Regions from separate parts of the Pseudomonas sp. P106(2024) genome, predicted to be linked through region 1. Evidence: predicted binding sites of a transcription regulator. Region 1 holds the regulator's gene; each other region holds the start of a gene.
The links. The regulator FliA, encoded in region 1, starts transcription of late flagellar genes. The targets are predictions, from matches to a motif close to CTAAAGTTTNNNNNNNNNNNGCCGNTAA.
Positions count from the first base shown of each region.

Region 1 (10,233 bases):
GACCTCGGCCTTGGCCGCGACAGGCGCGGCGACGGCGGCAGGCGCCTCGGCGGTGACCGCGTCACTGGAGAACTTGCCCTTGCCGTGCAACTGGTCGAGCAGGGCCTCGAATTCGTGTTCGCTGATGCTCTCGTCGCCCGCGGCGGGTGCCGCGCTGGCCACTGGCGCGGCGGCGCCTGGCAGTGCGTCGACGGCAAAAGTACCTTTGCCGTGCAACTGGTCGAGCAGCGACTCGAACTCATCGTCGGTGATCTCGTCGCTGGCCGGAGTGGCTGGCGCAGGCGCGCTGACGGCGGCATCGGCCGAGAACTGGCCCTTGCCGTGCAGCTGGTCGAGCAGCGACTCGAACTCGGCATCGGTGATCTCGTCACCGCCGCCGCTGATTTCTTCACCCTGCAGTTGCTCATGAACCTGAGCTTCAGCCTTGACCGCATCGAGCGAGTCGAGCAGTTGCTCGAACTCGGTATCGGTGATGTCGGGCTCGGCAGCCGGGGCTTCGACCACGGGCGCCGCCTCGACCACCGGGGCCGGGGCTTCGGCGCCACCGGGCTCGGCCAAGCGCGACAGCGCCGCCAGCAGCTCCGGCGTGGCCGGCGTGACATCGGTACGTTCGCGCACCTGGCCGAACATGCTGTTGACCGTGTCGAGGGCCTCGAGCACCACGTCCATCAGTTCCGCGTCAACCCGGCGCTCACCTTTGCGCAGGATGTCGAACACGTTCTCGGCAATGTGGCAGCACTCCACCAACTCATTGAGCTGAAGGAAGCCGGCGCCCCCTTTTACAGTGTGGAAACCGCGGAAAATCGCATTGAGCAGATCCGCGTCATCGGGCCGGCTTTCCAGCTCGACCAATTGCTCGGACAGTTGCTCGAGGATTTCGCCGGCTTCTACCAGGAAATCCTGGAGGATTTCTTCATCGGCGCCGAAGCTCATTAAACGTGCTCCTTAAAAACCCAGGCTGGACAACAGATCGTCGACATCGTCCTGGCTGGACACGACGTCTTCACGCTTATCGGCATGAATCTGCGGACCTTCACCCCGAGTCGGATGTTTTTCTTGATCTTTTTCAGCGCGCAGCTGCTGGTGGTCATGTTCGATCCCGGCAAAGCGGTCGACCTGGCTTGCCATCAGCACGAGCTTGAGCAGATTGCTTTCGACTTCGGTGACCAGCGCGGTCACCCGTTTGATCACCTGGCCGGTGAGATCCTGATAATCCTGGGCCAGGACGATATCGTTGAGATGGCCGGCGACCTTCTGATTACCTTCGGCGCTGTGCGTCAGAAAACTGTCCACACGCTTGACCAACTCACGGAATTCCGGCGCTGCCACCTCCCGGCGCATGAACCGCTGCCAATCGGCGGACAGGCTCTGGGCCTCGGCGGCGAGGTCATTGAGCACCGGGGTGCAGGCCTCTGCCAGGTCCATGGTGCGGTTGGCCGCACCTTCGGTGAGGCGAACCACGTAGGAGAGGCGTTCAGTGGCGTCGGTAATCTGCGACACTTCCTCGGCCTGCGGCATGGACGGGTCGATGTGGAAGTTGACGATTGCACTGTGCAGTTCGCGAGTAAGCTTGCCGACTTCCTGATACAGCCCGCGATCGCGGGTCTGGTTCAGTTGGTGGATCAGCTGTACCGCATCACCGAACCGGCCGCGCTCGAGGCTCTCGACCAGTTCCTGGGCATGCTTCTTAAGGGTTGATTCGAACTCACCCAAAGAGTTGTTGGTTGACTCCATTGCGCCCCCCAGACGTGACTCAGCCGTTGACGCGTTCGAAGATCTTTTCGATCTTTTCTTTCAGCGCCACGGCGGTGAAAGGCTTGACCACGTAGCCGTTGACGCCGGCCTGGGCAGCTTCGATGATCTGCTCGCGCTTGGCTTCTGCGGTGACCATCAGTACCGGCAGGTGCTTGAGGCGCTCGTCCGCGCGAACAGCACGCAGCAGGTCGATACCGGTCATGCCCGGCATGTTCCAGTCGGTTACCAGGAAGTCGAAGTGTTCGCTGGTGAGCATCGGCAGTGCCGTGTTGCCGTCATCAGCCTCCTTGACGTTGGTGAAACCCAGGTCACGCAACAGGTTCTTGATGATCCGCCGCATCGTCGAAAAGTCGTCAACGATGAGGATTTTCATGTCTTTGTTCAATTAGACCTCCAAGCAGTCTTAAACGCGCTCGGCGCCGAGCGCGCACTCAATCAATTCGGCACCACAAAAAAACGACTGCATCAAACCTGGTTCAACGCGCCCGCCATTCCCCCAGGCGGCTGCGCAGACGCGCCGCGCACTGGCTGTGCAACTGGCTGACACGCGATTCGCTGACCCCCAGGACCTCACCGATTTCCTTGAGGTTCAGCTCTTCGTCGTAGTACAGCGCCAGGACCAGGCGCTCGCGCTCCGGCAGGTTGGCAATCGCATCGGCCAGGGCGGCCTGGAAGCGCTCGTCCTCCAGGTCCCGCGATGGCTCCAGCTGGCCGCTGGCCCCGTCCTCGTGCAGCCCCTCGTGTTCGCCGTCCTGCAGCAGGTCGTCGAAACTGAACAGGCGACTGCCCAAGGTGTCGTTCAGAATCCCGTAGTAATCATCGAGACTCAATTGGAGTTCGGCAGCAACCTCGTGATCTTTAGCGTCGCGCCCTGTCTTTGCTTCAACACAGCGAATCGCGTCGCTGACCATACGCGTGTTGCGGTGCACCGAGCGCGGTGCCCAGTCGCCCTTGCGCACTTCGTCGAGCATGGCGCCGCGGATGCGGATGCCGGCGTAGGTTTCGAAGCTGGCGCCCTTGCTGGCGTCATACTTGTTGGCCACTTCCAGCAGGCCGATCATCCCAGCCTGGATCAGGTCCTCGACCTGGACGTTGGCCGGCAAACGCGCCAGCAGGTGGTAGGCGATGCGCTTGACCAGCGGCGCGTAGCGCTCGATCAGCTCGTACTGAGCGTCCTTGGCGGCCTTGCTGTACATCTTGAAACCGCTCGCGTTCATAGCACCGGCCCTGCACTGGTGGGCTGCACCAGGCGCTCGACGAAGAATTCCAGGTGTCCGCGCGGGTTGGCAGGCAGCGGCCAGCTGTCGACCTTCTGCGCAATGGCCTTGAAAGCCAGCGCGCACTTGGACCGCGGGAAGGCCTCGTATACAGCCCGCTGCTTCTGCACGGCCTTGCGCACACATTCGTCGTACGGCACGGCACCGACGTATTGTAGGGCGACGTCAAGGAAACGATCCGTGACCTTGGTCAACTTGGCGAACAGGTTGCGCCCCTCCTGCGGGCTCTGGGCCATGTTGGCCAGCACGCGGAAGCGATTCATCCCGTAGTCGCGGTTGAGCAGCTTGATCAGGGCGTAGGCGTCGGTGATCGAGGTAGGCTCGTCGCACACCACCAGCAGCACCTCCTGGGCGGCGCGGACGAAGCTGACTACCGAGTCACCAATACCCGCAGCGGTGTCGATCACCAGCACGTCGAGGTTGTCGCCGATCTCGCTGAAGGCCTGGATCAGGCCGGCATGTTGGGCTGGCGCCAGGTGCACCATGCTCTGGGTGCCGGAAGCCGCCGGGACGATGCGCACACCGCCAGGCCCCTGCAGCAGCACATCGCGCAGCTCGCAGCGACCCTCGATGACATCGGCCAGGGTACGCTTGGGCGTGAGCCCCAGCAGAACGTCGACATTGGCCAGGCCCAGGTCGGCGTCCAGCAACATGACCCGGCGGCCGAGCTCGGCTAACGCCAGAGACAGGTTCACTGAAACGTTAGTCTTGCCGACGCCACCTTTGCCACCGGTCACGGCGATCACCTGTACGGGATGCATGCTACCCATGTCTGTTCTTTACCTTGTCTCGCTTGGACCCAGGCCACATGAGGGGCTGAACGTTCAAGGCCACGGTACGGCCGGGCAACCCCATGATGTAGGTACTTTGCACAGTATTCACCCTCAACCCGCACGCTTGCCAGGGTTGTGGTAGAGATCAGCGAACATGTCGGCCATGGCCTCGTCGCTGGGCTCGTCCTGCAACTGCACACTGACCGCGCGACTCACCAGCTGGTGCTTGCGCGGCAGTTGCAGGTCGTCAGGAATGCGCGGCCCATCGGTCAGATAGGCCACCGGTAGTTCATGACTGATGGCTAGGCTCAGCACTTCGCCGAGGCATGCCGTTTCATCGAGTTTGGTCAGGATGCAACCGGCCAGACCGCAGCGTTTGTAGCTGTGGTAGGCGGCGGTGAGCACCTGCTTCTGGCTGGTGGTCGCCAGCACCAGGTAATTCTTGGCGGCGATACCGCGCCCGGCCAGGGTCTCGAGCTGCATGCGCAGCGCCGGGTCGCTGGCCTGCAGGCCGGCGGTGTCGATCAGCACCACGCGCTTGCGCAGCAGCGGCTCCAGCGCCTGGGCCAGCGACTCGCCCGGATCGACATAAGTGACCGGCACATTGAGGATACGCCCGAGGGTCTTGAGCTGCTCCTGGGCACCGATGCGGAAGCTGTCCATGCTCACCAGCGCCAGGTTGTTCGCGCCGTACTTGAGTACATAGCGCGCGGCCAGCTTGGCCAGGGTGGTGGTCTTGCCCATGCCGGCCGGGCCGACCATGGCGATGACACCGCCCTCCTCGATCGGTTCGATCTCAGGTATGTCGATCATCCGCGCCAGGTGCGCCAGGACCATGCGCCAGGCATGACGCGGCTCTTCGATCTCGGCAGTGAGGTCGAGCAGCTCGCGCGCCAAGCCGCCTGACAGACCCAAGCGCTGCAGGCGGCGCCAGAGGTTGGCCTGCTGTGGCTTGCTGCCCTGCAACTGACTCCAGGCGAGCGAACCGAGCTGGACTTCCAGCAGCTCGCGCAGACCGGTCAGTTCGAAGCGCATGGCGTCGAACAGGCGCGGATCAACCGGGGCCGGCGCTGCGGCGGCGATCGGTGCAGGCTCATCCACATGCGCTTCGATCAACGGCTCGGACGCGGTCAGCGACTGGCCGGCGAACAGCTGACGGTTGCCGCCCTCGACGGCATCGCCGCGCCCGGTCAGTTCGGCCTGGGCGGTGACGATGCGCGACTGGGTCTTGCGTAGCTCGTCCTCGAGCTCCGCATTGGGCACGCGTGGGGCCAGGGCGGACAGTTTGTAGTCCAGCGCAGCCGTCAGTTCGACACCGCCAGCGATGCGCCGGTTGCCGATGATGGCGGCGTCGGAGCCGAGCTCATCCCGGACCAGCTTCATGGCCTGACGCATATCGGCGGCGAAAAAACGCTTAACTTGCATAACCCACTACCTCAGCCGTTCGGGCCCACGGTGGCAACGATGGTGACTTGCTTGTTGTCAGGTATTTCCTGATACGCCAAAACATGCAAATTCGGTACTGCCAGGCGACCGAAGCGCGACAGCATGGCGCGGATCGGGCCGGCAACCAGGAGGATAGCCGGCTGACCCTGCATTTCCTGACGCTGGGCCGCCTCGATCAACGAGCGCTGAAGCTTTTCGGCCATGCTCGGCTCAAGAAGAACACCATCTTCCTGACCCTGCCCGGCCCTTTGCAGACTATTGAGCAAGATCTGTTCCAACCTTGGCTCCAAAGTGATCACAGGCAGCTCGGACTCAACGCCAACAATGCTTTGCACGATGGCGCGGGACAATCCGACCCGCACCAACGCCACCAGCGCGGCGGTATCTTGACTCTTTGTCGGATTGTTGGCGATGGCTTCGGCAATGCTGCGGATGTCACGCACCGGCACCTGTTCGGCGAGCAACGCCTGCAAGACCTTGAGCAGGCCCGACAAGGAAATGACACCCGGCACCACCTCCTCGGCCAGTTTCGGCGAGACCTTGGCCAGCACCTGCAGCAGCTGCACCACCTCCTCGTGCCCGATCAGCTCGTGGCAGTGCTTCTGCAGGATCTGGTTGAGGTGGGTGGCGACCACGGTGCTGGCGTCGACCACGGTATAGCCCAGCGACTGCGCCTGGGCGCGCTGGCCGACATCGATCCACACCGCCTCCAGGCCGAACGCCGGATCGCGCGAGGCGATGCCGTTGAGGGTACCGAATACTTGGCCGGGGTTGATTGCCAGCTCCCGGTCCGGGTAGATCTCGGCTTCGGCCAGGATCACGCCCATCAGGGTCAGACGATAGGCGCTGGGTTGCAGGTCAAGGTTGTCGCGAATGTGCACGGTGGGCATGAGGAAACCCAGGTCCTGGGACAGTTTCTTGCGCACGCCCTTGATCCGCGCCAGCAGTTGGCCGCCCTGGTTGCGGTCCACCAGCGGGATCAAGCGATAGCCGACCTCCAGGCCGATCATGTCGATGGGGGTGACGTCGTCCCAACCCAGCTCCTTGGTTTCCATGGCGCGCTGCGGCGATGGCAGCAGGTCCTGCTGGCGCTGGGCCTCCTGTTGGGCGACGGCTTTGGCCTTCTGTTGTTTCTTCCATACCAGGTAAGCGCCGCCACCGGCCAGTGCGCCGAGGCTGAGGAAGGCGACATGCGGCATGCCTGGGACCAGGCCCATGATGATCATCAGCGCGGCCGACACACCCAAGGCCTTCGGCGAGTCGAACATTTGCCGGTTGATCAGCTTGCCCATGTCCTCGGAGCCCGAGGCACGGGTGACCATGATCGCGGCCGCGGTGGACAGCAGCAGCGATGGCAATTGCGCCACCAAACCGTCACCGATGGTCAGCAGGGCATAGACCTTGCCGGCATCGGCAAAGGTCATGTTGTGCTGCAGCATACCGATGAGCATGCCGCCGATGAGGTTGATGAAGAGGATCAGCAGGCCGGCAATGGCGTCACCGCGGACGAACTTGCTGGCACCGTCCATGGAGCCGTAGAACTCGGCCTCCTGGGCGACCTCGGCGCGACGGGACTTGGCCTGGGCCTGGTCGATCAGGCCAGCGTTGAGGTCGGCGTCGATGGCCATCTGCTTGCCCGGCATGGCGTCGAGGGTGAAGCGCGCGCTCACCTCGGAGATGCGCCCGGCGCCCTTGGTCACCACGACGAAGTTGATGATCATGAGGATGGCGAACACCACCGCACCGACGACGTAATTGCCGCCAATCACCACTTCACCGAAGGCCTGGATCACCTTGCCCGCGGCGCCGTGACCTTCCTGGCCGTGGAGCATGACCACTCGGGTGGAAGCAACGTTCAGCGCCAGGCGCAGCAGCGTGGCCACCAGCAGGATGGTAGGGAACGCGGCGAAATCCAGAGGACGCAGGGCGTAGACGCAGACCAGCAAGACCACGATCGACAGGGCGATGTTGAAGGTGAAGAACACGTCGAGCAGGAACGGCGGGATCGGCAACATCATCATTGCCAGCATCACCAGCAGGAGCAGCGGCACGCCGAGGTTGCCCCGACCGAGACCGGCCAGGTTGTTACGGGCGCTGCTGATTAACTGAGTGCGATCCACCGCGATTCCTCTTCAAGCAAAACTTTGACGCCTGTGTGGCGGCTGGCGCTGCCTTTGCAAGAAGCTTTCCAACTTTTCTGGGGGGGGCTTTTCGGGGGTTCGGGTTCGGGTTCGGGTTCGGGTTCGGGTTCGGGTTCGGGTTCGGGTTCGGGTTCGGGTTCGGGTTCGGGTTCGGGTTCGGGTTCGGGTTCGGGCAAAGAGTGTGGGCTTTGATTTCCGCATGCGCACTCTTTGGCGCTGTCGCCGCTCACTCACCTTTCAGTACGGGCGAACAAGCGTCGACATTGCCAATGAATGCGCATACAACTTACAAAACCACCGCACAATCGGTAATCGGCCAACCCATTAAAGCTGCCTTTGAAAGGGGCTATGGAAGCCCAGAAAAACCACTACCCATTGCGCCCAATAAGATAAAACTCACCCCGACTCCAAACCCCAAGCCACTCCTCCCCGTCGATCTCCCGGGAAACCGCCAGTTCCACCAACTGATAGAACACATTGCGATGCACCAGCGCTTCAAGGTTTCCACGCATCAACAGGTAAGGAGAGGGTTCATCGGTAACCGGATCGAGCTCCACCCGCAGCGGATGGCCCGGCCCAGCCTCGACCTGATCGTCGACATTGCTGGTAAACCGCAGCACCTGCTGCTCCCCGCTGCCCTCGACATCCAGTAGCACGGCGACAAATGGTGCGTCATCGACCCGGATCCCGACCTTCTCCACCGGCGTAACCAGGAAGTAGTCGTCCCCGTCACGCCGAATGATGGTAGAGAACAACCGCACCATCGGCTTGCGACCGATCGGCGTCCCCAGGTAGTACCAGGTCCCGTCCCGGGCGATCCGCATGTCGATGTCACCGCAGAAGTCCGGGTTCCACAGGTGTACCGGGGGCAGCCCCTTGTGCGCGGGGATCTGCGCCAGCAGATCGTTGGCCTTGCCGGAATCGCTCATGACACGCTCGCTCAGTTGCTCATGCCCAGAAGGCTACGAGCGTACTCGCGCATCGGCGCGGCAAGCAAATCCTGTGGCGTGTTGTCGTGGAACGTCAACAAACCGCCGCGACTCTTGATACGCGCGGTGTCGATCAGGTAGCGCGTGCTGGTTTCGATCAGCATCATCTGCACCACGCCACGGTCCCAACCCAGGCGATCGACAGCCTGCTCGTCATACCACTCGTCACCGTTGCCAATGCGATCGTCGGTGCGGGCGAAACGGGTGTAGAGCACATAGTCGGCACCCACCGCGCGGGCCTCGGCGATCGCGTCTTCCAGACCCAGCGGCCCCTGGGCGCGACGCACCAGCGGGAAGTACTCGACGAAGCTTTTGAAGGCCTCCTCGGCGACTGCGTTCTGCCGTGGCACCGGCCCCTTGCCCGGCGGCACGAATGCGCCCTGGCCGATGAAGATGAACGAGTCCGGCTGCAGGCGGATCGACAGGGTACGGGTGGTGTCGCTGTGGTCCAGCAAGCCCGCATCACTCATGTGGTAACGGACACCCTCCCCCATATCGCTGACATTCATGCAGCCGCCCAACGCCATCAGCGCCAGCAGCAAGACCAGGCTACGCATCTTTCCTCCAGAAACCGGTGACGAAAAACCGGCGAATAGCCGCAGGATGCAGCTTTTGCGCCAGAGTCAGCCGCCGATTACCTTCATCACCATCACATCGCCAGAGAACGCCACGTCCTGCTTGTCCGCCAGGGCCCTCACCAGCAGCCTCTGCAATGCCGGGAGCGCCTGATGTCGGGGCTTGTCCAGCAGGTCGCCGACAAAGTGACGATTGCTCGACGACAGGCAGCCATGCAGCCAGCCGGTGGACGACAAGCGCAGGCGCGAACAGCTGCGACAGAACGGCACGCTCTCGTTGGCGATCACGCCGAAATGCCCCCTGCCGGGAATGCGGTAGCGCAGGGCCGTGGCATCCAGCGGGCGCGGCGCCTGCTCATAGCTGTACGACTCGCCGATCAGCGCCAGCAGTTGCTCCAGGCCAACGAACTGCTGCAGGAAGGCATTTACGTCGCGCGCCAGGTGGCCCATGCGCATCAGCTCGATGAAGCGCAGCTCGTAGCCCCGTTCGAGGCAGTAGTCGAGCAGCGGCAGCACCTGATCGAGGTTCTGTCCGCGCATGGGCACCATGTTGACCTTGATCGCCATGCCCGCAGCACTGGCCTGCGCCATGCCCGCCAGGACGCTGGCCAGGTCGCCGCCCCGGGCGATCCGGCGAAAGGCACTGGCGTCGAGGGTATCGAGGGAAACATTGAGCCGGCGGATACCGGCATCACGCAGCAGCGGCAGCTTGCGGGCGAGCAACTGACCGTTAGTGGTCAGGCTGATGTCGTCCAGCCCCAGGCCCGCCACCGCGCCGAGAAAGGCTTCCAGTCGCGGGCTGACCAGCGGCTCGCCGCCAGTGATGCGCAGCCGTTCGACCCCGGCCGCCTCCACCAGGTAGGCCACGCCCCGGGCCAGGGCATCCGCCGTGAGCTCGTCCTGCGCCGCCACCAGGCGCTTGCCATCGGGCACGCAGTAGGTGCAGGCATAGTTGCAGGCAGCAGTCAGGCTGACGCGCAGGTTGCGAAAGCGCCTGCCTTGACGATCGACGATCATGGATGACTCCGGCGTGGAAGATTCTGGCGGGCAAAACCTGACTCAAAAATCAGGTTTTTGCAAGCCTTCCCGTCGAAGCCTGGATGCAACGCGCCCGCCGAAGACTCGACGGGCGCGCCTTGGACGGCTTTAGTTCGAGGCTTCCGGGTCGCGCTTGCGCTTGTTGCCCATGCGCACGCCGATGTCCATGAGGAACTGGAAGAAACCTTCCTGATCTTCGAGCACATTGCTCCAGAACGGCGAGTGGTACAGCGCCACCG
Region 1 covers NZ_JBLIYU010000003.1:285,832-296,064, reverse strand. Annotated here, with positions in the region: gene AC25M7_RS07565 (chemotaxis protein CheA) at 1-933, opposite strand, end outside; gene AC25M7_RS07560 (protein phosphatase CheZ) at 946-1,734, opposite strand; gene AC25M7_RS07555 (chemotaxis response regulator CheY) at 1,754-2,128, opposite strand; gene fliA (RNA polymerase sigma factor FliA) at 2,232-2,972, opposite strand; gene fleN (flagellar synthesis regulator FleN) at 2,969-3,802, opposite strand; gene flhF (flagellar biosynthesis GTPase FlhF) at 3,917-5,230, opposite strand; gene flhA (flagellar biosynthesis protein FlhA) at 5,242-7,371, opposite strand; gene AC25M7_RS07530 (DUF1285 domain-containing protein) at 7,761-8,321, opposite strand; gene AC25M7_RS07525 (DUF4823 domain-containing protein) at 8,333-8,938, opposite strand; gene AC25M7_RS07520 (GTP 3',8-cyclase MoaA) at 9,005-9,973, opposite strand; gene AC25M7_RS07515 (TetR/AcrR family transcriptional regulator) at 10,103-10,233, opposite strand, start outside.

Region 2 (10,233 bases), on a different contig from region 1:
TGGTCGGCAAGGTGGTCAACATCGCCAGCCGCTGCGCCGGCTTCATCCACAAGGGCAACGATGGCGTGATGGTTGCCGGCGATGCCGCGCCCGAACTGACCGAGGCCTTCCTCGCCGCCGCGCCGTCGATCGCCGAAGCCTACGAGGCCCGCGACTTCGGCCGCGCCATGCGCGAAATCATGGCCCTGGCCGACCGCGCCAACGCCTGGATCGCCGACAAGGCGCCCTGGTCGCTGGCCAAGCAGGAGGGCAAGCAGGACGAGGTGCAGGCCATCTGCGCCCAGGGCGTCAACCTGTTCCGCCAGCTGGTAATCTTCCTCAAGCCGGTGCTGCCGCTGCTGGCAGCGGATGCCGAGGCGTTCCTCAACGTCGCCCCGCTGACCTGGGACGACCACCTGTCGCGCCTGGAAAACCATCAGCTCAACCCGTTCAAGGCCCTGATGAGCCGTATCGAGCCGGCCAAGGTCGAGGCCATGGTCGCCGCCAGCAAGGAAGACCTGCTGGCTGCCGAAGCCAAGGCCGCCCCGGCGGGCAATGGCGAGCTGGCCAAGGACCCGCTGTCGGCCGAGATCGAATTCGACACCTTCGCCGCGGTCGACCTGCGCGTGGCGCTGATCGTCAAGGCCGAAGCCGTGCCCGGTGCCGACAAGCTGCTGCAGCTGACCCTGGACATCGGCGACGAGCGTCGCAACGTGTTCTCGGGCATCAAATCGGCCTACCCGGAACCTTCCCTGCTGGAAGGCCGCCTGACCATGATGGTGGCCAACCTCAAGCCGCGCAAAATGCGTTTCGGCGTTTCCGAGGGCATGGTCATGGCCGCCGGCCCCGGTGGTGAAGAAATCTACCTGCTCAGCCCTGACAGCGGCGCCAAGCCAGGCCAGCGCATCAAGTAAGCCCTCCTGCCCCGGCCAAATGGCCGGGGCAGTTGCATCTGCCGCCCGCTGTCCGATAATGACGGCACCCTCCCGCTTTCGGCATCGCCATGAGTGACTACGTCCTGATCCTGGTCAGCGCCGCGCTGGTCAATCACCTGGTCCTGAAGGCCGAGCCGATCGAGCGTGCGCGCCTGCATGCATTGGGCCTGTGTTCGGCCCTGATGATCCTCGTTGCGCTGCCTGTCGGCGCCTGGCTGCACCGACAATTTCTCGCACCCATGGAGTTGCAGAACCTGCAATTGTTCATTTTCCTGCCCTTGCTGACGGCACTGGCCTGGACACTGCCAAACCTGCTCCGACGCTTTCGGCCAAGCTGGCCCATGCACGGCCTGCAACCCTTGCTGAGCGCAAACGCCGTGGTGCTAGGCTTGCTGTTACAGCTTGCCAACGACGATGCGGACGGATGGAGGGTGCTGGTGTGGGCTGTCATCAGTGCACTGGGATTCTGGCTGGCCCTCATGCTGTATGCCGACCTTGACGCCCGCTGCCACCATGGGGAAATACCCGCAGCCCTGCGCGGCTTGCCTGTGAAGCTGATCGGCAGCGGCGTGATGGCCATGGCGCTTTCGGGATTCAACGGACTCTTCACCCAATGATCCTGACCCTACGCATCAATGTCTTGCCCCCGGCAATTGAAGCCACTGCTGCGCAACACCTCAAGGAAGCGCAAAACCATGACGACCACTGATCCGCGCCTGCGCAGCACCATGCAACGGGTACTGCTAGCCTGCGCCCCTGGTCTGCTGGTGCTGTTCTGGTTGCATGGCTGGGGCGTGCTGATCAATCTGCTGTTGAGCGCTTGCACGGCGCTGGTCACCGAAGCGCTGCTGCTGCGCTGGCGGAGAATGCCGGTCGCCTGCGCCGCTGGCGACGGCAGCGCGCTGGTCACCGCCACGCTGCTGGCGGCTGCCTTACCCAGCCAGGCGCCCTGGTGGCTGCCGGTGACGGCGGCTTGCGTCGCCATCGGCCTGGGGAAACAGGCTTTCGGTGGCGTCGGGCGCAACCTGTTCAACCCCGCCATGGTCGGCTATGGGTTCGTCCTGCTGAGTTTCCCACTGCAGATGAACCACTGGCCAGGTCAGGCACCTGGGCTCGTGGAAAGCCTGAGCCTGAGCTTCGGGGCCAGTGAAAGGATCGACGCCTGGGCCAGCCCCACGGTGCTTGATGTCTTGCGCCACAACCGTAGCCTGACCATCGACGAACTGTTCGCCAGTCACCCGGCGTTCGGCCATCTGGGTGGGCGTGGCACCGAGTGGGTCAACCTCGCCTTCCTGCTCGGCGGGGTGTTCCTGCTGCAGCGCAAGGTCTTCGGCTGGCAGGCCCCCGTCGGCCTGCTCGGCGCCTTGTTCCTGTCCAGCCTGCTGGGCTGGAATGGCTCCGGCTCCGACTCCCACGGCTCGCCACTGCTGCACCTGCTGTCCGGTTCGACCATGCTCGCCGCCTTCTTCATCGCCACCGAACCGGTGTCCGGCTGCAAGCAACCGCAGGCCCGCCTGCTGTTCGGTATAGGCACCGGCCTGCTGATCTACCTGATCCGCACTTGGGGCAGCTTCGCCGATGGCACGGCGTTCGCCGTCCTGCTGATGAACCTCGCCGCGCCCATCCTTGACCGCTGGGTGGAACGCCGCCAGCAGGCCTGCCCATGATCGCCCGCAAACGCAGTACCGCAGTGCTGCTACTGGTGGCAGGACTGGCGATTGCCGCGACACTGGCCTGGCAGCGCTTCACCGCCGGACCGATTGCCGTGGCCTCCCGCCAGTGGCAGGAACAGCAGTGGCTCAAGGTGCTGCCACCGGGCAGCTACGACAACCGGCCATTGCAAACGCCCGTGGCACTCACGGACACTAAACTGAGCCATAGCCATCTGCTGGCCGGCTACCGCGCCAACTTGGCGGGAGCCACCAGCGCTGTTCTGCTTCACAGCAGCGTCCAAGGCTATGGCGGTGCCATCGAGTTGGTGATCGCCATCAGCCCTGCGGGCCGTCTGGTGGGCGTGCGTGTACTCAAACAGCAGGAAAGCCCTGGTTTGGGCGATCAACTGGTCGATCCGGCGCGCCATTGGCTGGACCAGTTTCTCGGTCAGACACTGCGCAATACACCCGAACAGGCCTGGGCGCTCAAGCGTGACCAGGGTGCGTTCGACCAACTAGCCGGGGCGACAGTGACTTCGCGGGCAGTCATCGAGGCGATCCAGGATACGCTGCGCTACTTCGACCAACATCGCCCCGCGTTGCTCGGTGAGACACCCCCATGAAGCGTTGCTGGCCCGTGCCAATCAGCCTGGTGCCATTGCTCGGCGCGACCGGCACTGTCGTCCAGGCGTTGGCGATAAGCCTTTGCACAGTGTTGCTGGTAGGCCTGCACCAGGTATTGATGATCCCGCTGCGCAGGCACCTGGACCATGGCCCCCGCCTGTGGGCAAGTACTGTACTTGCCGCCGCCTTGGCGACCTGCCTGCACCTCGGCCTGCAAGCCTGGGCGATGCCCCTGGCCCAGCAACTTGCCCTCTACCCGCTGCTGTTGGCCCTGCCCTGCCTGGCCAGTGAGCAACTGCCAGCACAACCTGGCCGATATCGCCAGTTGGGGCTAGGACTGCTCGGTGTCCTCGCAACCGGCCTGGCCCTGGGCATCTGCCGCCAACTGCTGAGCGATGCTCTCGGCCTACACCTCGCCGCACTGGCTCCTGGCGCCTTGATACTGCTCGGCCTGCTGCTGGGCCTGTACAATCACTTGCGTCCATCGAACACCGCCTCACGCCGTCAAGGAACCCGCTGACCCCATGAATGCCGCCAAACGCCTGGAGATCTTTCGCAGGCTGCATGAAGACAATCCCGAGCCCAAGACCGAACTGGCCTATTCCACCCCCTTCGAACTGCTGATAGCGGTAATCCTCTCGGCCCAGTCGACGGATGTCGGCGTCAACAAGGCCACCGCTCGCCTGTTCCCGGTCGCAAACACCCCACAAGCGATCCACGCCTTGGGCATCGAAGGCCTGAGCGAGTACATCAAGACCATCGGCCTGTACAACAGCAAGGCCAAGAACGTCATCGAAACCTGCCGCCTGCTGATCGAACAGCACGCCGGCGAAGTCCCGCAGACCCGCGAAGCCCTCGAAGCCCTGCCAGGCGTTGGCCGCAAGACCGCCAATGTGGTGCTCAACACTGCCTTTCGCCAATTCACCATGGCCGTCGACACGCATATCTTCCGGGTCAGCAACCGCACGGGCATCGCGCCGGGTAAAACCGTGCTGGAGGTGGAGAAGAAGTTGCTCAAGTTCGTCCCCAGGGACTATCTGCTCGATGCCCATCACTGGTTGATCCTGCATGGCCGCTATGTCTGTCAGGCCCGAAAACCGCGCTGCGGCAGTTGCCGGATCGAGGACCTGTGCGAATACAAGCAGAAGACTTCTGACGATTGAGGCGATAGCTCATACGTGCTCGAGGCGATTGAAAAAATCTTTTTTACCCATTCTGCGATTCCCGTTATAAGGACGGCCAATGGCCCCTTGGCTTGGAGTGACGCATGAGCACCGATAAAGAAGACTTGGCAATCGACGACGATTTTCAGAGTGCGGACGACGATGTGGAGCCGCAGGCCGAACCGGCCAAGACCAACCTGAGCAAACGCCGCACCATTGACAACATGCTTGAGGAACGACGCCTGCAAAAGCAACTGGCCGACTTCGACTACGACCTGTAGTAAACGCAAAAGCCTCCCGAGCGGAGGCTTTTTCAATGAGGCTCAGGCCAGCCCGTGGCGCTGGGCGAGTTCGATCAGGTCCACCAGCGAGCGGGCATTGAGCTTGAGCAACAGTCGCGTCTTGTAGGTGCTGACTGTTTTGTTGCTGAGAAACATGCTGTCGGCAATCTCCTTGTTGCTCTTGCCCCGGGCAAGCTGCTGCAGCACCATCATCTCCCGCCCGGAAAGCCGCTCGACCATCTCCATCTCCGTGGCGCCACTCACACCCGATCTCCCCTTGTGCAGCGCCTGGTTGGGGAAGTAACTGTAACCGGACAGCACGGCCTTGATCGCGCTGAGCAGTTCGGTCAGTTCCTGTTGCTTGCACACATAACCCGCCGCCCCTGCCTGCATGCAGCGCATCGAGAAATGCCCTGGCGCCTGAGACGTCAACACCAACACCTTGGTCCCCGGACTTGCCAGGGTCATTCGGGCAATCACTTCAAGCCCATCCAGTTTGGGGATCCCGATATCCAGAATGACAATGTCCGGCAGATATTCCCGCGTCAGTTGCAAGGCATCCACACCATTGTCGCTCTCCGCCACCACCTCGTAGCCATGCCGCTCCATCAGCATGCGTACGGCCAGGCGAATGACCGGGTGATCATCCACGATCAGCACTTTATTCATGCGATTCCCATTGATACGTTGTTTTTAGTTCGATAGACCACCACACCCGAGCATAACGATTATTTATGCAGCGGTTTCCCTGGCAGATTCACCGAAAGAAGTGGACTACTGTTATTAGAGATTCTTCCTACAAACAGCTAATTAACAAAATGTAATACATGCATGTCCATCGCAACGAGTCAGAAAGTAACAGTCGCCAAAATTGGATCCAAGTGTCGCCGGGTGACACATTTCGCGGGAAAATTCGACTATACAGGTTGGATAAAGGCCTGCCCTACGAACCACGCCATTACTGGGTAGGGAAACAAGCCACGCTTAACAGGCTGGGGAAAACGGGCTACAGATGAGCAAAGCATGGCCAGGCACTCATCATGAACCGCGACCCCATCAGCCCGTTGACTCTTATCGCTGTCTTTGCCGGTGTGATTGAGGGATCCGCCTTGGCCTCACTACCATTCCTCAGTGACGACAGCCAGACTGTCTACACTTGGTTCCTGGTAGGTTTTCCGTTCTTCCTCACCGTGCTGTTCTTTCTCACACTCAACTTCAATAGCGGTTCACTCTTTGCCCCGGACAGGCGTGCCTGTACTTCGGATAAAACAATGCCCCCCTCTGCGGCAAGGGACAAAGGGGCAATGATCATCGCCATCTCCGGTACCGACAGCCGGAAGATTATCGAAAACCATGTGCTGCGGATGGTCGAGCGTCCACACGGACGACAGCGGCGCTGGATCCTGTACAACCTCGATACGCGAACCTGCATCCACCTGTCGGTATCGCCGATGCAGGAAGGCGAGGTCGCGCCGCCCGCTGAATCCCGGGCATGAAAAAACCCGGCCAAGGCCGGGTTTTTTCTGATACACCATAGGCTTACAGCAGCGAACGGCCCTTGTTGGCCGCGATGCGCATGCGCAGTGCATTGAGCTTGATGAAGCCCGCGGCGTCGGCCTGATTGTAGGCGCCGCCGTCTTCCTCGAAGGTCGCGATATTGGCATCGAACAGCGAATCGTCCGACTTGCGGCCGACGACCGTGACGTTGCCCTTGTACAGCTTCAGGCGTACGACGCCGTTCACGTTGACCTGGGAGGCGTCGATCATCTGCTGCAGCATCAGACGCTCCGGGCTCCACCAGTAGCCGGTGTAGATCAGGCTGGCGTACTTGGGCATCAGCTCATCCTTCAGGTGAGCGACTTCGCGGTCCAGCGTGATCGACTCGATGGCGCGGTGGGCCTTGAGCATGATGGTGCCGCCCGGGGTCTCGTAGCAGCCGCGCGACTTCATGCCGACGTAGCGGTTCTCGACGATGTCCAGGCGACCGATGCCGTTGGCGCCGCCGATGCGGTTGAGGTCGGCCAGCACGGTGGCCGGGGTCTTCTCGACGCCGTCGATGGCAACGATGTCACCGTTGCGGTAGGTCAGCTCGAGGTAGGTGGCCTGGTCAGGGGCATTCTCCGGCGAGACGCTCCAGCGCCACATGTCTTCCTCATGCTCGGTCCAGGTATCTTCCAGGACACCGCCTTCGTAGGAGATGTGCAACAGGTTGGCGTCCATCGAGTACGGCGATTTCTTCTTGCCGTGGCGCTCGATCGGGATGCCGTGCTTCTCGGCATAGTCCATCAGCTTCTCGCGGGACAGCAGGTCCCACTCGCGCCACGGGGCAATGACCTTGACGCCTGGCTTGAGCGCATAGGCACCCAGCTCGAAGCGCACCTGGTCGTTACCCTTGCCGGTGGCACCGTGGGAAATGGCGTCGGCGCCGGTTTCGTTGGCGATCTCGATCAGGCGCTTGGCGATCAGCGGACGGGCGATGGAGGTACCCAGCAGGTACTCGCCTTCGTAGACGGTGTTGGCGCGGAACATCGGGAAGACGAAGTCACGCACGAACTCTTCGCGCAGGTCGTCGATGTAGATTTCTTTCACGCCCATCGCCTGGGCCTTGGCGCGGGCCGGCTCGACCTCCTCGCCCTGGCCGAGGTCAGCGGTGAAGGTCACCACTTCACAGTTGTAGGTGTCCTGCAGCCACTTGAGAATCACCGAAGTATCAAGGCCGCCGGAATACGCCAATACGACCTTTTTTACGTCCGCCATGCCATCACTCCACGGGGTTGTACGGAAAGCCGTTGATTCTACCGGCCTTGCCGAAATATTTACAATGGGGCGACAGCTTGTGACGACAAAGCGACAGGAATTGTCGAGAGCGCGACCCGTGGTCGCTCTCAGGATTTCGCCGAAGCGGACGGCGTGGCAGCCGCCGCAGGCGTTGGCGCAGGTGTGGTAGCCGTGGGTGTCGGGGTCGACGGCGACACCGGCGCTGCCGGTTTCTCCACCGGCTTCTCGACCGGCGTCACGCGCTCGAGCTGGATGTTCACCCGGCGGTTGCGCGCGCGGTTGGCGGCACTGTTGTTCTTGGCCAGCGGGTAGCGCTCACCATGGAAACGCACGGTGATCTGTTCTTCCGGCACACCATGGGCCTTGAGGTACTCGGCCACCGCCAGCGCCCGTCGACGCGAGGTGTCGCGGTTGGTCAGACGATTGCCGCTGTTGTCGGAGTGACCATTGAGTTCGATGTGATTGACCGTCGGATCGGCCTTCAGGTAGTCCAGCAGCACATCCAAGCGCGCGCGCGCCGAGCTGTCCAGCTCGATCCCGCCCCCCGGGAAGCCGACCTGGGTCTGGCGGATCTGGTCGTAGTTCATCGGCAGCAGCTTGGCGGCGCACAGCTGGTAGTCGCTGTAGGCCTTGGCGAAACTGACCGGCATCACATGCACTTCCATCGGCCGGCCACCTTCGCCGCGGTAGTTGCGCACCACGGTGCTGCGTCCATCGAGCAGGCCGTTGATCAAACGGCTGGCCTGGCCCTGACTGGAGGTGAACAACACCCCGGTACGGGCCATATGCACCGCACCAAGGTTGATGTCGCCGCGCCCGGGCTGCCAGGGCGCGGCGGCGGCCAGCAAGGTGGCGGAGCCGGCGCCCAGGATATTGCTGTCCGAACGCAGCTGGAAGGTTGGCTGCTCGCCGGCGCGGCGCACGAACTCGCCGCTGCCGAAACCGTCGATCGGCTGGATCAGGCGACATTCGAACTGGTCACCCTCAACTTTCCAGGCGACGTTCTCCACGCGGGTCTGGAAGGTCATTGCCCCGGCCGGCAAGCTGGCAACGAGGGTGAACAGGGCTAGGTAACGCTGGCGCACGGTCGGCTCCACAGATTCTGGCGGCTTACCTGAACGCTATCGGTCGCCCGTCGGAAAACTTGATAGCCGTGCTCGAACAGGGGTTTTCCGGTAGCATTGGCTTCTGAGTTCGACCCGCCTGGAATCTCCAATGTCCGATCGCCTGACCCTCCTGCGCCCCGACGACTGGCACATCCATCTGCGCGATGGTGCCGTTCTGCCACACACCGTCGGTGACGTGGCGCGCACCTTCGCCCGCGCCATCATCATGCCCAACCTGGTTCCGCCAGTGCGCAACGCCGTCGAGGCCGCTGCCTACCGCGAGCGCATCCTTGCCGCACGTCCCGCCGGCAGCCGCTTCGAGCCGCTGATGGTGCTTTATCTCACCGACCGTACCAGCGCTGACGATGTGCGTGCCGCCAAGGCCAGCGGGATCGTGTACGCTGCCAAGCTTTACCCGGCCGGCGCCACCACCAACTCCGATTCGGGCGTGACCAGCATCGACAATATCTTCCCGGCGATCGAGGCCCTGGCCGAAACCGGCATGCCCCTGCTGGTGCACGGAGAAGTCACACGCAGCGAGATCGACGTGTTCGACCGCGAGAAGCGCTTCATCGACGAGCACATGCGCCGCCTGGTCGAACGCTTCCCGACCCTGAAGGTAGTGTTCGAGCACATCACCACCAGCGACGCCGCGCAGTTCGTCACCGAGGCGCCAGCCAACGTTGGTGCGACCATCACTGCCCAGCACCTGCTGTACAACCGCAATCACATGCTGGTCGGCGGTATCCGCCCACACTACTACTGCTTGCCGATCCTCAAGCGCAACACCCACCAGGTGGCGCTGCTGGATGCCGCCACCAGCGGCAATCCGAAGTTCTTCCTCGGCACCGACTCGGCGCCCCACGCCAAGCATGCCAAGGAAGCCGCCTGCGGCTGTGCTGGCTGCTACACCGCTTACGCCGCCATCGAGATGTATGCCGAGGCGTTCGAACAGCGCAACGCGCTGGACAAGCTCGAGGGCTTCGCCAGCAAGCACGGCCCGGACTTCTACGGCCTTGCTCGCAACACCGACACCATCACCTTGGTCCGTGAGGAATGGACCGCGCCGGACAGCCTGCCGTTCGGCGACAACACCGTGATCCCCCTGCGCGCCGGTGAGAAATTGCGCTGGCGCCTGCTGGAGGACAACGCGTGAGCGAAGACCTGTACGAAGACGACCAGGACAGCCAAGTCAGCAGCGGCTCGCGCCACCCCATGGCCGAGCGTTTTCGTGGCTACTTGCCAGTGGTGGTGGATGTCGAGACCGGCGGTTTCAACAGCGCAACCGACGCGCTGCTGGAGATTGCCGCCGTCACCATTGGCATGGACGAGAAGGGCTTCCTGTTCCCCGAACACACCTACTTCCACCGGGTCGAACCGTTCGAAGGGGCCAACATCGAGGCGGCCGCGCTGGAATTCACCGGCATCAAGCTGGACCACCCGCTGCGCATGGCGGTGAGCGAGGAAAGCGCACTGACCGATATCTTCCGCGGCGTGCGCAAGGCGCTGAAGGCCAATGGCTGCAAGCGGGCAATCCTGGTCGGGCACAACAGCAGCTTCGACCTGGGCTTCCTCAATGCCGCGGTGGCGCGCAACGACATCAAGCGCAACCCGTTCCACCCGTTCTCCAGCTTCGATACCGCCACCCTCGCCGGCCTCGCCTACGGCCAGACCGTGCTGGCCCGTGCCTGCCAGAGCGCGGACATCGACTTTGA
Region 2 covers NZ_JBLIYU010000004.1:400,351-410,583, reverse strand. Annotated here, with positions in the region: gene metG (methionine--tRNA ligase) at 1-893, shown strand, start outside; gene AC25M7_RS10310 (Rnf-Nqr domain containing protein) at 983-1,531, shown strand; gene AC25M7_RS10305 (RnfABCDGE type electron transport complex subunit D) at 1,610-2,581, shown strand; gene AC25M7_RS10300 (RnfABCDGE type electron transport complex subunit G) at 2,578-3,189, shown strand; gene AC25M7_RS10295 (Rnf-Nqr domain containing protein) at 3,186-3,710, shown strand; gene nth (endonuclease III) at 3,715-4,353, shown strand; gene AC25M7_RS10285 (PA3496 family putative envelope integrity protein) at 4,458-4,634, shown strand; gene AC25M7_RS10280 (response regulator transcription factor) at 4,677-5,303, opposite strand; gene AC25M7_RS10275 (hypothetical protein) at 5,675-6,130, shown strand; gene AC25M7_RS10270 (argininosuccinate synthase) at 6,174-7,391, opposite strand; gene AC25M7_RS10265 (flagellar protein MotY) at 7,520-8,497, opposite strand; gene pyrC (dihydroorotase) at 8,628-9,674, shown strand; gene rnt (ribonuclease T) at 9,734-10,233, shown strand, end outside.
Region 2: a site for FliA is predicted at 8,534-8,561, ahead of AC25M7_RS10265 (flagellar protein MotY). Genes of this name have one in related genera too.

Region 3 (10,233 bases), on a different contig from region 1:
CGCGCCGACCAGGCCCGGTAGCAACGCCAGCCCCAGGGCCAGCCAGTTCCTTGTTGTAGCGCGCATCGTGCTGCATTCCTGTCTTAGCCGTGAAAGCCCCACTCCAGAGGCGGCGCAATGATTCCACAGATCAAATGCCAGGTGCGGAAAATCGGCAGTGGTGATTGCGCCATGGGATCTGGCAGTATCGGTGGCGTCCTGTTAAGAGCCTGCGCCATGTCCGCTACCGTCAGCCCGCTGTTGCTTGCCTTGCGCGAGGGTACCCGCGCCTGCCACGAAGGGCTGGAGGCTCGCCTGCCGTTCTTCAGCGAAGGTTTCGACCGGGCGGCCTATGCGCGCCTGCTCGGGGCCTACCATGGCTTCCACGCGCCGCTGGATACCTTGCTGGCCGAGTACCAGGGCACCGAACGCAACAAGACACCCGCCTTGTCACGCGACCTGGGCGCCCTGGCCATCGATGTCGAATCGCTGCCCTTGTGCCACACCCTGCCTCGTATCGACGACGAAGCCTGCGCACTCGGCGTGATGTATGTACTGGAAGGCTCCACCCTGGGCGGCCAGGTGCTCAAGCGGGCCATGGCTGAACGCCTGGGGATCGACGCCGACAACGGCGGTGCGTTTCTCGACGTCTACGGCCCGCAGACCGGCGTACGCTGGCGCAGCTTCCTCGGTCGCCTGGCTGGCGCCGATCCGGAGCCTGCCGCCCAGGCCCGGACGGTAAAGGCTGCGGTCGAGACCTTCACCTGCTTCGAACGATGGCTCGAAGAGCGACGCGTGCTGGTCTGTTGATCCCGCGCGCTGGGGCCCTCACTTGCGGCACTTGTTCAACAGCGATGTCACCGCAGGCGTCATGCTGATCGCCGCTGCGCACAAACCACCGCATAACACCGCGAAGCCGAGCGCCCGCAACGGGTGCAAGGTATTGAAGAACGCCAGCACCAACAGCACCAGCAACAGCGCCAAGCCGTAGCGGATTGCCGCCCTTGAAATGACCACCATCAGCAGGTTGAAGAGCACGAAGGCGTAGAACACCATCATCGTCGCCAAGCCGGCGCTGACGCCTCGCGCCATGGGCGGGCCAACATGCTGCCGATAGAAATCGAAGCCCTGGCTCAAGAGGAAGGGAAACGCCACACAGGCCAATGCGTGCAGCAGGAAACGGGAAAGCAACGGCAACATTCGTCCTTGATCCTGGAGCCGGCCGCAGGGCCGTGAGTGAGGAAAGCGGATGCTAATGGCCTGAATGGACGCCAGCAAGCCGCAGCATTGGCTGGCAACCCCTCGTGACCGAAGCCGCAGAGTCCCGGAGCAAGACCGGTTTGTCCCAGCTGAAGTTCGCCGAGCTGCTCGGCGTCTGCGTACGTACATTGCAAGAATGGGGAACCACGCCGGCGCACGCCTTCGGGAGCTGCACATACGCTACTGCATATCGCATCTGTACGGCCGGATGTGTTTCATGAAATCCTGCAGGATCGCCCCACATAGCAAGGGCGCTGGACAGCCTGATAGCGAGCCCCGACATGAACGTCATTGCCTGTGATCTGCACCACCTGGACGCCGCCGCGGACCTCTTCAACCAGTACCGGATGTTCTACCAGGAAGCGGATGACCTCCCCGCTTCCCGCGCATTCCTAAAGACCAACCTGGAGACCGGCAACTCGCGCATCTACCTGCTGCTGGACACCGACGGCCAGGCCATCGCCTTTGCCCAGCTGTACCCGGCGACCTGCTCGCTGGCGATGAAGCGCTTCTACTGGCTGTATGACCTGTTCGTTGCTCCGCACGCCCGCAGGGGCGGCCATGCCCGCTTCCTGATGCAGCAACTGACCGATATTTTCCAGGCCGAGGGCGCGCAGCGGTTGAGCCTGGACACCGCCCGGACCAACCTCGCCGCCCAGGCGCTGTATGAATCGCTGGGGTATGTAGCCGAGCAGGATTTCGTGACCTATCACAAGATGCTCGATCACTGACGGGCAGGTGCAGGGTCGGGCCGCACAGGGGGCCCTCGCTGCCATCGACTATCCTCGCTCTATCCCGTCCAGCACCGCCGACGCCAAGGCCAGCCCTTTTTCCAGGGAGTTCTCCGTCGCCACCAGCAGGCTGCGCAGTGGTTCGCTGGCTTTCTCCAGGGCCATGGCATTGGTTTCGTAGGCCGCCTGCAAGGCCGCTACCGCGCACACCAGCGCATCCTCGCCATCAATACCAGCATGCACCGAGAACATCGGTGGATGGGCGTCGTGGCAGGTGCCAAAATGGGCGTGGGCCGTGGTGGGGCGGGAGGTTCGAGGGGTCGTATCGAGGGTCATGGGCGAACCTCCCGGGGCAAGATGTGGGGTGGGTCGGGCACGATTTTCAGCATGGTTCAGCACTCCTGTACCGTCATGGGAAAACTGCCTGAATCCGCTTGCACTCGAATAGGTGGCAGCTATACGCAGGTGTGCAAGACCGAGGGTACAGGAACTCGGCAGGCCCTAGGGCCTCCCACGCATAGCCGCCATTGGAGGGCCAGAATCGCAGACTACCGGCAAGGCCCAAAAGCGCTTTCGCGTTGTACCTGTACGGGCTTGCACACCCGGTCGTTGAATCAGCAACGACAGGGCGAGACTAAGGAATGCGACTGGCCAGAACAACAGCTGAAAGGCCGTAAAAGCATGCTTGGGAAACGTCCTACGTGAAATAGGGAAAGTCTTAGTAATCCGCTTGAAACAACTGTCTTGGCCTCATCGCGGGGCAAGCCCGCTCCCACGTTTCTCCCGCTATCTGCCCAGTTATTTGCCCTGAAAGTCAGGACAATTTCTTATTTTTCTGTACACGAAATATCTACTAAAGGTTTATATTCCGCCCGCCGAAACAGAAAAGGTAGCAAGTGGCCACCACTTCATCGAAGCGGCCATGTACACCCTTCACTCTCACGGATGGGCGTCACCATGAAAATAAAAAACAAACTGATCCTGGCCTTCGTACTGGTGGCCTTCATCCCAGTGGCGTTGGTTGGCGGGATCTCGGTGCTGAACATCCGCAGCGAGGCGGTCGACCAGTTCCTCGACGGCAGCACCCGGGAAATCCGCCAGATCGACGGCAACATGCGCCAGTTCTTCGATGGCACGCTGCAGAACGTCGATCAAATGGCCAAGGATCCTGTATACACCTCGGTCACCTCGCTCAAGGACTACACCGGCGCCGACGCCGCCAACCAGCCGATGCCCGAGGCCGCGCAGCAGGTGATCGACGCCTTCGCCCGCTACGGCACCACCCACCCGGCGGCGGCGATCCTGTCCATCGGCCTCGAGGACGGCAGCTACGCCAAATGGCCGGACGACCCGCAACTGGCCAAGTACGACCCACGCACCCGCCCCTGGTACAAGGCCGCCATGGCCAGCCCGGACAAGACCGTGCGCACCACCGCTTACTACTACGACAAGGACGATGTAGCCCTGGTCGGCACCGCCCGGGCGCTGCTCGATGAGGCCGGCAAGGCCAAGGGCGTGTTCGTGGTCAGCGTGTCGCTGAAGAACCTCACCGAGCTGGTCAAGAGCATCAAGCTGGGCGACAGCGGCTACGTGATGCTGATCGAGGACGGCACCGTGCTGGTCGACCCGCGCAACGCCAGCCACGGTTTCAAGCAGCTCAAGGAGCTCGGCGCGCCCTACGCGCAACTGGCCGCCACCACCCAGGGTTCCACCGAGGTGGTGATCGACGGCGTGCGCTACATGGCCAACGTATGGACCTCACCGGGCCTGGGCTGGCGCTTCGTCGGCCTGATCGAATACGACGAGGTAATGGCCGCGGCGACGCGCATGACCTATGTCACTGCGCTGATCGTGATAGTGCTGGCTCTGGTCTTCGCCCTGGTCGCCGCGGCGTTCTCGCGGGTGATCGTCAAGCCGATCGGCCAGGTCAGCATCGGCCTGCAATCGATCGCCGAGGGCGAAGGCGACCTGCGCCGCGACCTGCAGGTCCAGGGCAAGGACGAAACCGCCGAGCTGGCCGGCTGGTTCAACAAGTTCCTCGCCGCCATCCGCCAGCTGATCCAGCGCATCGGCGCAGCCTCGACCAACCTGCACGAGGCATCGCGCAGCAACAGCGAGATGGCCGGCAACATGAACGAGGCCGCCGGGCGCCAGCGCGAGGCGGTGGAGCTGGTGTCCACCGCGTTCAACGAGATGGTCGCCACCGCCAACGAAGTGGCGCGCTCATGCAGCAGCGCCGCCGACGCCGCCGAGCATGGCCATCGCCGGGTGGCCGAGGGCAAGCAGCAGATCGAGGCGACCACCGACAACGTCAATCGCCTCGGCCGGCGCCTGAGCGAGTCGTCCCAGGCCATGGTCGAGCTGGAAGAAGGCAGCCGCAGCATCAACCAGATCCTCGGCACCATCCGCGCCATCGCCGAGCAGACCAACCTGCTCGCGCTCAACGCCGCCATCGAGGCGGCCCGGGCCGGCGACCAGGGCCGTGGTTTTGCCGTGGTGGCGGACGAGGTGCGGGCGCTGGCCAAGCGCACCGCCGACTCCACCGGCGAGATCGACCAGTTGCTCAACACCCTCGGCGGCAAGACCCAGGAGGTCTCGCAAAAGATGGAAAGCTGCCTGGACCTGTCGCGCGCCAGCGTGTCGTCGATCGAGAGCGCGCGGGACAGCTTCGAGGGCATCCAGCTCTCGGTGAACGAGATCCGCGACCAGAACCTGCAGATCTCCGCCGCAGCCGAGGAGCAGCACAGCGTGGCCGAGGAGATCAACCGGCATATCCAGCAGATCTACGACGAGGCACGGCTGGTGGAGGGGCTGGCCAGTTCCGCCCAGGCTGACTCCGGCAGGCTGGCGCAGTTGTCGGATGAGTTGAATGGGCTGGTGGGGCGGTTCAAGTCGTGACTTTTGGCTTGAGCCTGTACGCGGGCCCTGTAGGAGCGGCCTTGTGTCGCGAAAGGGCTGCGTAGCAGCCCCAGGATTTCAGCGTTGATGCAAAGATTGCCGGGGCCGCTTTGCGGCCCTTTCCGACCGGTCCGACGCCTCGGCAAGGCCGCTCCACAGAACTTGCGCATGGCTCGACTACAGTGAACTCGACGCCATCCTCGAGAGCACCATGCCCAACCAATGAATACGGTTTGTATTCAGGCGCCCTCTACGCATCAACGCAGGGCGTTCACTGTTCGCTAACTTTCAATCTTAACCGTTAAGCGAAAAGTGCACCGAAACGTGTACAGATTTATTTTCCCTACTCTAATTTCGACCTACCCTGCCTGACAGCTAGATCCCTACGCTCCAGGAACCGAATGTAAATCAGCTCGCGGAAATCGGACTTCACTTGATTGCCGACAAACCCAGGGATTGGTGAAAAATACGCTCCAGCGCCGAAGATCATAGGGTGGCAGACTGAATTCGATCTCGCTCGCGGCCAACTCGGAGAAGTCCCGCTCGGCCCTGCACAGCTCCTCGTCATCATGAATACCGAGCCGATTGCGCAAAACCGAGGTGCCGGCATAGCAATATGCATCCTGCCCGCCCCCGTATTTATCCAACGTCAGCTCTGCTTACGGTATTTACGCAGCAGTTCCTCCCGGGTGGGAAGCTCTCGCTCAGCCGCGTCCGGCGACACGGTGAACCTCTCTAGCCGCAGGCTGGCCACATAGTTAGAGCGACGTGTCTTGGCACAGTAAGCCTTCTTGGTTTCCAGGCTGATCCCTTACACCTTTAACACACCTTGATGGGTGAACACATCGCGATTATAGCGGATCGAAAGAAGCATCGTGCTACGTATAGACGCTAGGCAGGCACCTCCGTCGCAGGCTGCTGCTCCAGCAACGACCATCCCCCCTGCCCGTCCACCTCCAGCCGATGAGAGTGGAATCCCGCCAGGGTGCTGCGATGCCCGACACTGACCAGCAGCGTCGCCGGCAGCTCCGCGCGCAGCAGCGAATACAGCGCATGCTCCAGCCCTTCATCCATCGCCGAGGTGGACTCGTCGAGGAATACCACCTGCGGCCGGTTGAACAGCACCCGGGAAAACGCCAGTCGCTGCTGTTCGCCCAGCGACAGGATCCGCGACCAGTCGCGCTGCTCGTCCAGCCGTTCGGCCAGATGGGCGAGGTTGACCTGGCGCAGGGCCTGCTGCATGCGCGCATCGTCCCCGGGCGCACCCTGTGCCGGGTAGGCGATGGCGGTGCGCAAGTCGCCCAGCGGCAGGTACGGGCGCTGCGAGAGGAACAGTGCCTGCGTCCCCAACGGCCGCCTGACCTCACCCTCGGCATAAGGCCACAGGCCCGCCAGGGCACGCAGCAAGGTGGTCTTGCCGCTGCCCGATGGTCCTTTGATCAGCAGCGCCTGGCCGCTGTGCAAATTCAGGTCGAGATCGGCGATCAGCGCGTGGCCGTCGGGGCGACGCACCTGCAAGCCCTGGATCCCCAAGGCGTGGTCCTGATCCACGCTAACTACGCGCGGCAACTCACTGGCCTGCTGGTTGGCATCGAGGAAACCGGTCAGACGGTCGAGGGTGGCGCGGTACTGGGCGAAGGTGTCGTAGGACTCACGGAAGAACGACAGCGAATCCTGCACCTGGCCAAACGCCTGGGCGGTCTGCATCACATCACCGAGCTTGATCGCGCCGCTGAAGAAGCGCGGCGCCTGGAGGATGAACGGAAACACCACCGCCACCTGGCTGACGCCCAGGTTGAAGCCGCTGAACTTGAGGTTCCGGAACACCAGCGCCCAAGCGTTGCCGATCAACGCGAAGAAGCGCCCGAGCAAGGTGCCCCGCTCCACCTGCGCGCCCTGGTAGAAGGCAATGTTCTCGGCGTTCTCACGCAGGCGCATCAAGGCGTAACGGAAGTTGGCGGTGAGTTTCTCGTTAAGGAAGTTCAGGCGGATCAGCGGCTGGCCGAGGCGAAAAGCAATCCAGGTGGCGATCAGCACATAGACATACACGGCGAACACCATCGCCCGGGGGACTTCGATGCCGGCCACCGCCAGCGGCGCCGACAGGCCCCAGAGGATGCCGGTGAAGGCCACCAGCGACACCAGCGCGCTCACCGCCCCCAGCGCCAGCGACACGGAGCCGCTGACGAAGGCGTTCACATCCAGTTCGATACGCTGGTCGGGGTTGTCCACCGGCTCGGCGAGGAACTGCCCACGGTAGTAGGCATCGCCGTGCATCCAGTCGGCGGTCAGGCGCTCGGTGAGCCACACCCGCCAGCGGATGTTGAACGCCTGGGTGACGTAGAAGGCGAACAACGAGCGCAGCACATGAATGGTCGCCAGCACCGCGAACACCCCGAGCAGGTACCAGAACGCGGTCTGGTCCAGTGCCTGCAAGGCGCTGTAGAAGCCGTTGTACCAGAACGAGAACAGCACGTTCAGGCGCACCGCGAACAGCGTCAGGACCAGCAGCAGGGCGAAGGCCAGCAACGGTCGCCAACTGCGGCGCAAGCTGAAATAGGGTCCGGCCAGTTGCCAGAACTGAGCCCCCCAACGGGTGTAGCGCACCGCCAGCAAGGCGGTAATGGTGAAGCAGACAAGGGTGACCAACGAGGCGATTGCCAGCCAGCTCAGGCTCTCTTGCAGGGCCTGGTGCCAGTTCATGTCCATGGTGAGATTCCGTGACGGTGTTTTCGCGAGCGTAGCACCGGCCCAGGATTAACCTTGTAAGAATGAAGGACATTTCATCTTGAATCTGTACCGTCCCTTCGCTGGCAAGCCGGCGAAGGGGCGGTACAGGCAGCACTCGGAACGCCTAGCCCAATGCTTCCCTTACCTTCGGGTCCAACCCCTCCCCTGCATGGGCCTCGCTCCACGCCTGCAACTGCCGGCGCATGCCCGGCGTCCAGAAGCTCTGCAGGTGCTGCCTCACCCCCTGCACCGCCTTGGTGTGATCCGGTTCGCTGTCGAAGTAATGGGCGATCTGGTTGGCCATCTTCACCAGGTTGTCGCTGCTCATCGACGCACCTCCGCCGTTTCCGCTTGCCGGCGCTCCTTGAGCAAGCGCCGCTGCTCGTCACTGAAGCGCTGGTAGCGCTTCTGCCACTCCGACGGCTCGAACACCTTGGCCACCTCCACCGCAGTGACCTTGTATTCCGGGCAATTGGTAGCCCAGTCGGAGTTGTCGGTGGTGATCACGTTGGCGCCGGACTCAGGGAAGTGGAAGGTGGTGTACACCACCCCCGGCGCCACCCGGCCGCTGACCCGGGCACGCAGCACGCTCTGCCCGGAGCGGCTGCCGATACCTACCCAGTCGCCGTCGCTGATACCCCGACTCTCGGCATCGCTGGGGTGGATCTCCAGGCGATCCTCGTCATGCCAGGCGACGTTTTCGGTGCGCCGGGTCTGCGCGCCGACGTTGTACTGGCTGAGGATGCGCCCGGTGGTCAGCAGCAGCGGGTAGCGGCCGTTGACCTTCTCGTCCGTGGGCACATAGCCGGTGAGCATGAAGCGCCCCTTGCCGCGCACGAACTGGTCGATGTGCATGGTCGGCGTGCCGTCGGGCGCGGCGTCGTTGCAGGGCCATTGCAGGCTGCCGTGACGGTCGAGCTCGGCATAGCTGACCCGGCGGAAGGTCGGGGTCAAGCGGGCGATCTCGTCCATGATCTCGGAGGGGTGCCGGTAGTGCATGGGGTAACCCAAGGCACCGGCCAAGGCCACGGTGGCCTCCCAGTCGGCCTTGCCGGCCAGCGGCTCCATCACCTTGCGCACCCGTGAGATGCGCCGCTCGGCATTGGTGAAGGTGCCGTCCTTCTCCAGGAACGAGCTGCCCGGCAGGAACACATGGGCGAACTTGGCGGTCTCGTTGAGGAAGATGTCCTGCACCACCACGCACTCCATCGCCAGCAACGCGGCGGTGACGTGCTGGGTGTTGGGATCGCTCTGGGCGATGTCCTCGCCCTGGCAGTACAGCGCCTTGAAGCTGCCGTCCAGCGCGGCCTCGAACATGTTGGGAATACGCAGCCCCGGATCAGGCTGCAAGGTCACGCCCCAGGCCCGCTCGAACTCGGCGCGCACGCTCTCGTTGGAGATATGCCGGTAGCCGGGCAGCTCGTGGGGGAACGAGCCCATGTCGCACGAGCCCTGCACGTTGTTCTGCCCGCGCAGCGGGTTGACCCCCACCCCTTCGCGGCCGATGTTGCCGGTGGCCATGGCCAGGTTGGCGATGCCCATCACCGCGGTGCTGCCCTGGCTGTGCTCGGTCACACCCAGGCCGTAGTAGATCGCCGCGTTGCCGCCGGTGGCATATAGCCGCGCGGCGGCGCGGATCTGCTCGGCGGGCACGCCGCACACCGGGCCGAGCACTTCGGGGGCGTTGTCGGGCTGGGCGACAAAATCGCGCCAGCGGGCGAAGTCCTCGGGCTCGCAACGGGCGTCGACGAACCGCTGGGCCAGCAGGCCCTCTGTGACGATCACATGGGCCAGGGCGTTGAGCATGGCCACGTTGGTGCCCGGACGCAGTTGCAGGTGCAGCTCGGCGCGGGCATGGGGCGAATCGACCAGGTCGATGCGCCGCGGGTCGATGACGATCAACCGCGCGCCCTGGCGCAGCCGGCGCTTGAGCTGCGAACCGAACACCGGATGGGCGTCGGTGGGGTTGGCGCCGATCACCAGCACCACGTCGGCCTGCATCACCGAGTCGAAGCTCTGGGTACCGGCGGACTCGCCCAGGGTCTGCTTGAGGCCATAGCCGGTCGGCGAATGGCAGACTCGCGCACAGGTGTCGACGTTGTTGTTGCCGAAGGCCGTGCGCACCAGCTTCTGCACCAGGTACGCCTCTTCGTTGGTGCAGCGACTGGAGGTGATGCCACCGATGGAATCGCGCCCGTACTTGAGCTGGATCCGCCGGAACTCGCTGGCGGCATAGGTGACCGCTTCGTCCCAGCTGACCTCCTGCCACGGGTCTTCCAGGCGCTTGCGGATCATCGGCTTGGTGATGCGGTCCGGGTGCGTCGCGTAGCCCCAGGCAAAACGCCCCTTGACGCAGGCATGGCCATGGTTGGCACCGCCGTTCTTGTCCGGGACCATGCGCACCAGTTGCTCGCCCTTCATCTCGGCGCGGAACGAGCAACCCACGCCACAGTAGGCGCAGGTGGTGATCACCGCCCGCTCGGGCTGGCCGAGCTGGACCAGGCTTTTCTCGCTCAGGGTGGCGGTCGGGCAGGCCTGCACGCAGACGCCGCAGGACACGCATTCGGAACTGAGGAAATCATCGCCACCGGCCGCCGCCACCCGCGAATCAAAGCCACGCCCGGTGATGGTCAGG
Region 3 covers NZ_JBLIYU010000009.1:59,639-69,871, forward strand. Annotated here, with positions in the region: gene AC25M7_RS16005 (DUF1176 domain-containing protein) at 1-66, opposite strand, end outside; gene AC25M7_RS16010 (biliverdin-producing heme oxygenase) at 217-789, shown strand; gene AC25M7_RS16015 (hypothetical protein) at 808-1,179, opposite strand; partial or broken gene AC25M7_RS16020 (helix-turn-helix domain-containing protein) at 1,284-1,485, shown strand; gene AC25M7_RS16025 (GNAT family N-acetyltransferase) at 1,521-1,970, shown strand; gene AC25M7_RS16030 (hypothetical protein) at 2,019-2,306, opposite strand; gene AC25M7_RS16035 (methyl-accepting chemotaxis protein) at 2,928-4,868, shown strand; gene AC25M7_RS16040 (YhfG family protein) at 5,518-5,676, opposite strand; gene AC25M7_RS16045 (ABC transporter ATP-binding protein/permease) at 5,760-7,577, opposite strand; gene AC25M7_RS16050 (formate dehydrogenase subunit delta) at 7,723-7,926, opposite strand; gene fdhF (formate dehydrogenase subunit alpha) at 7,923-10,233, opposite strand, start outside.
Region 3: a site for FliA is predicted at 2,825-2,852, ahead of AC25M7_RS16035 (methyl-accepting chemotaxis protein). Genes of this name have one in related genera too.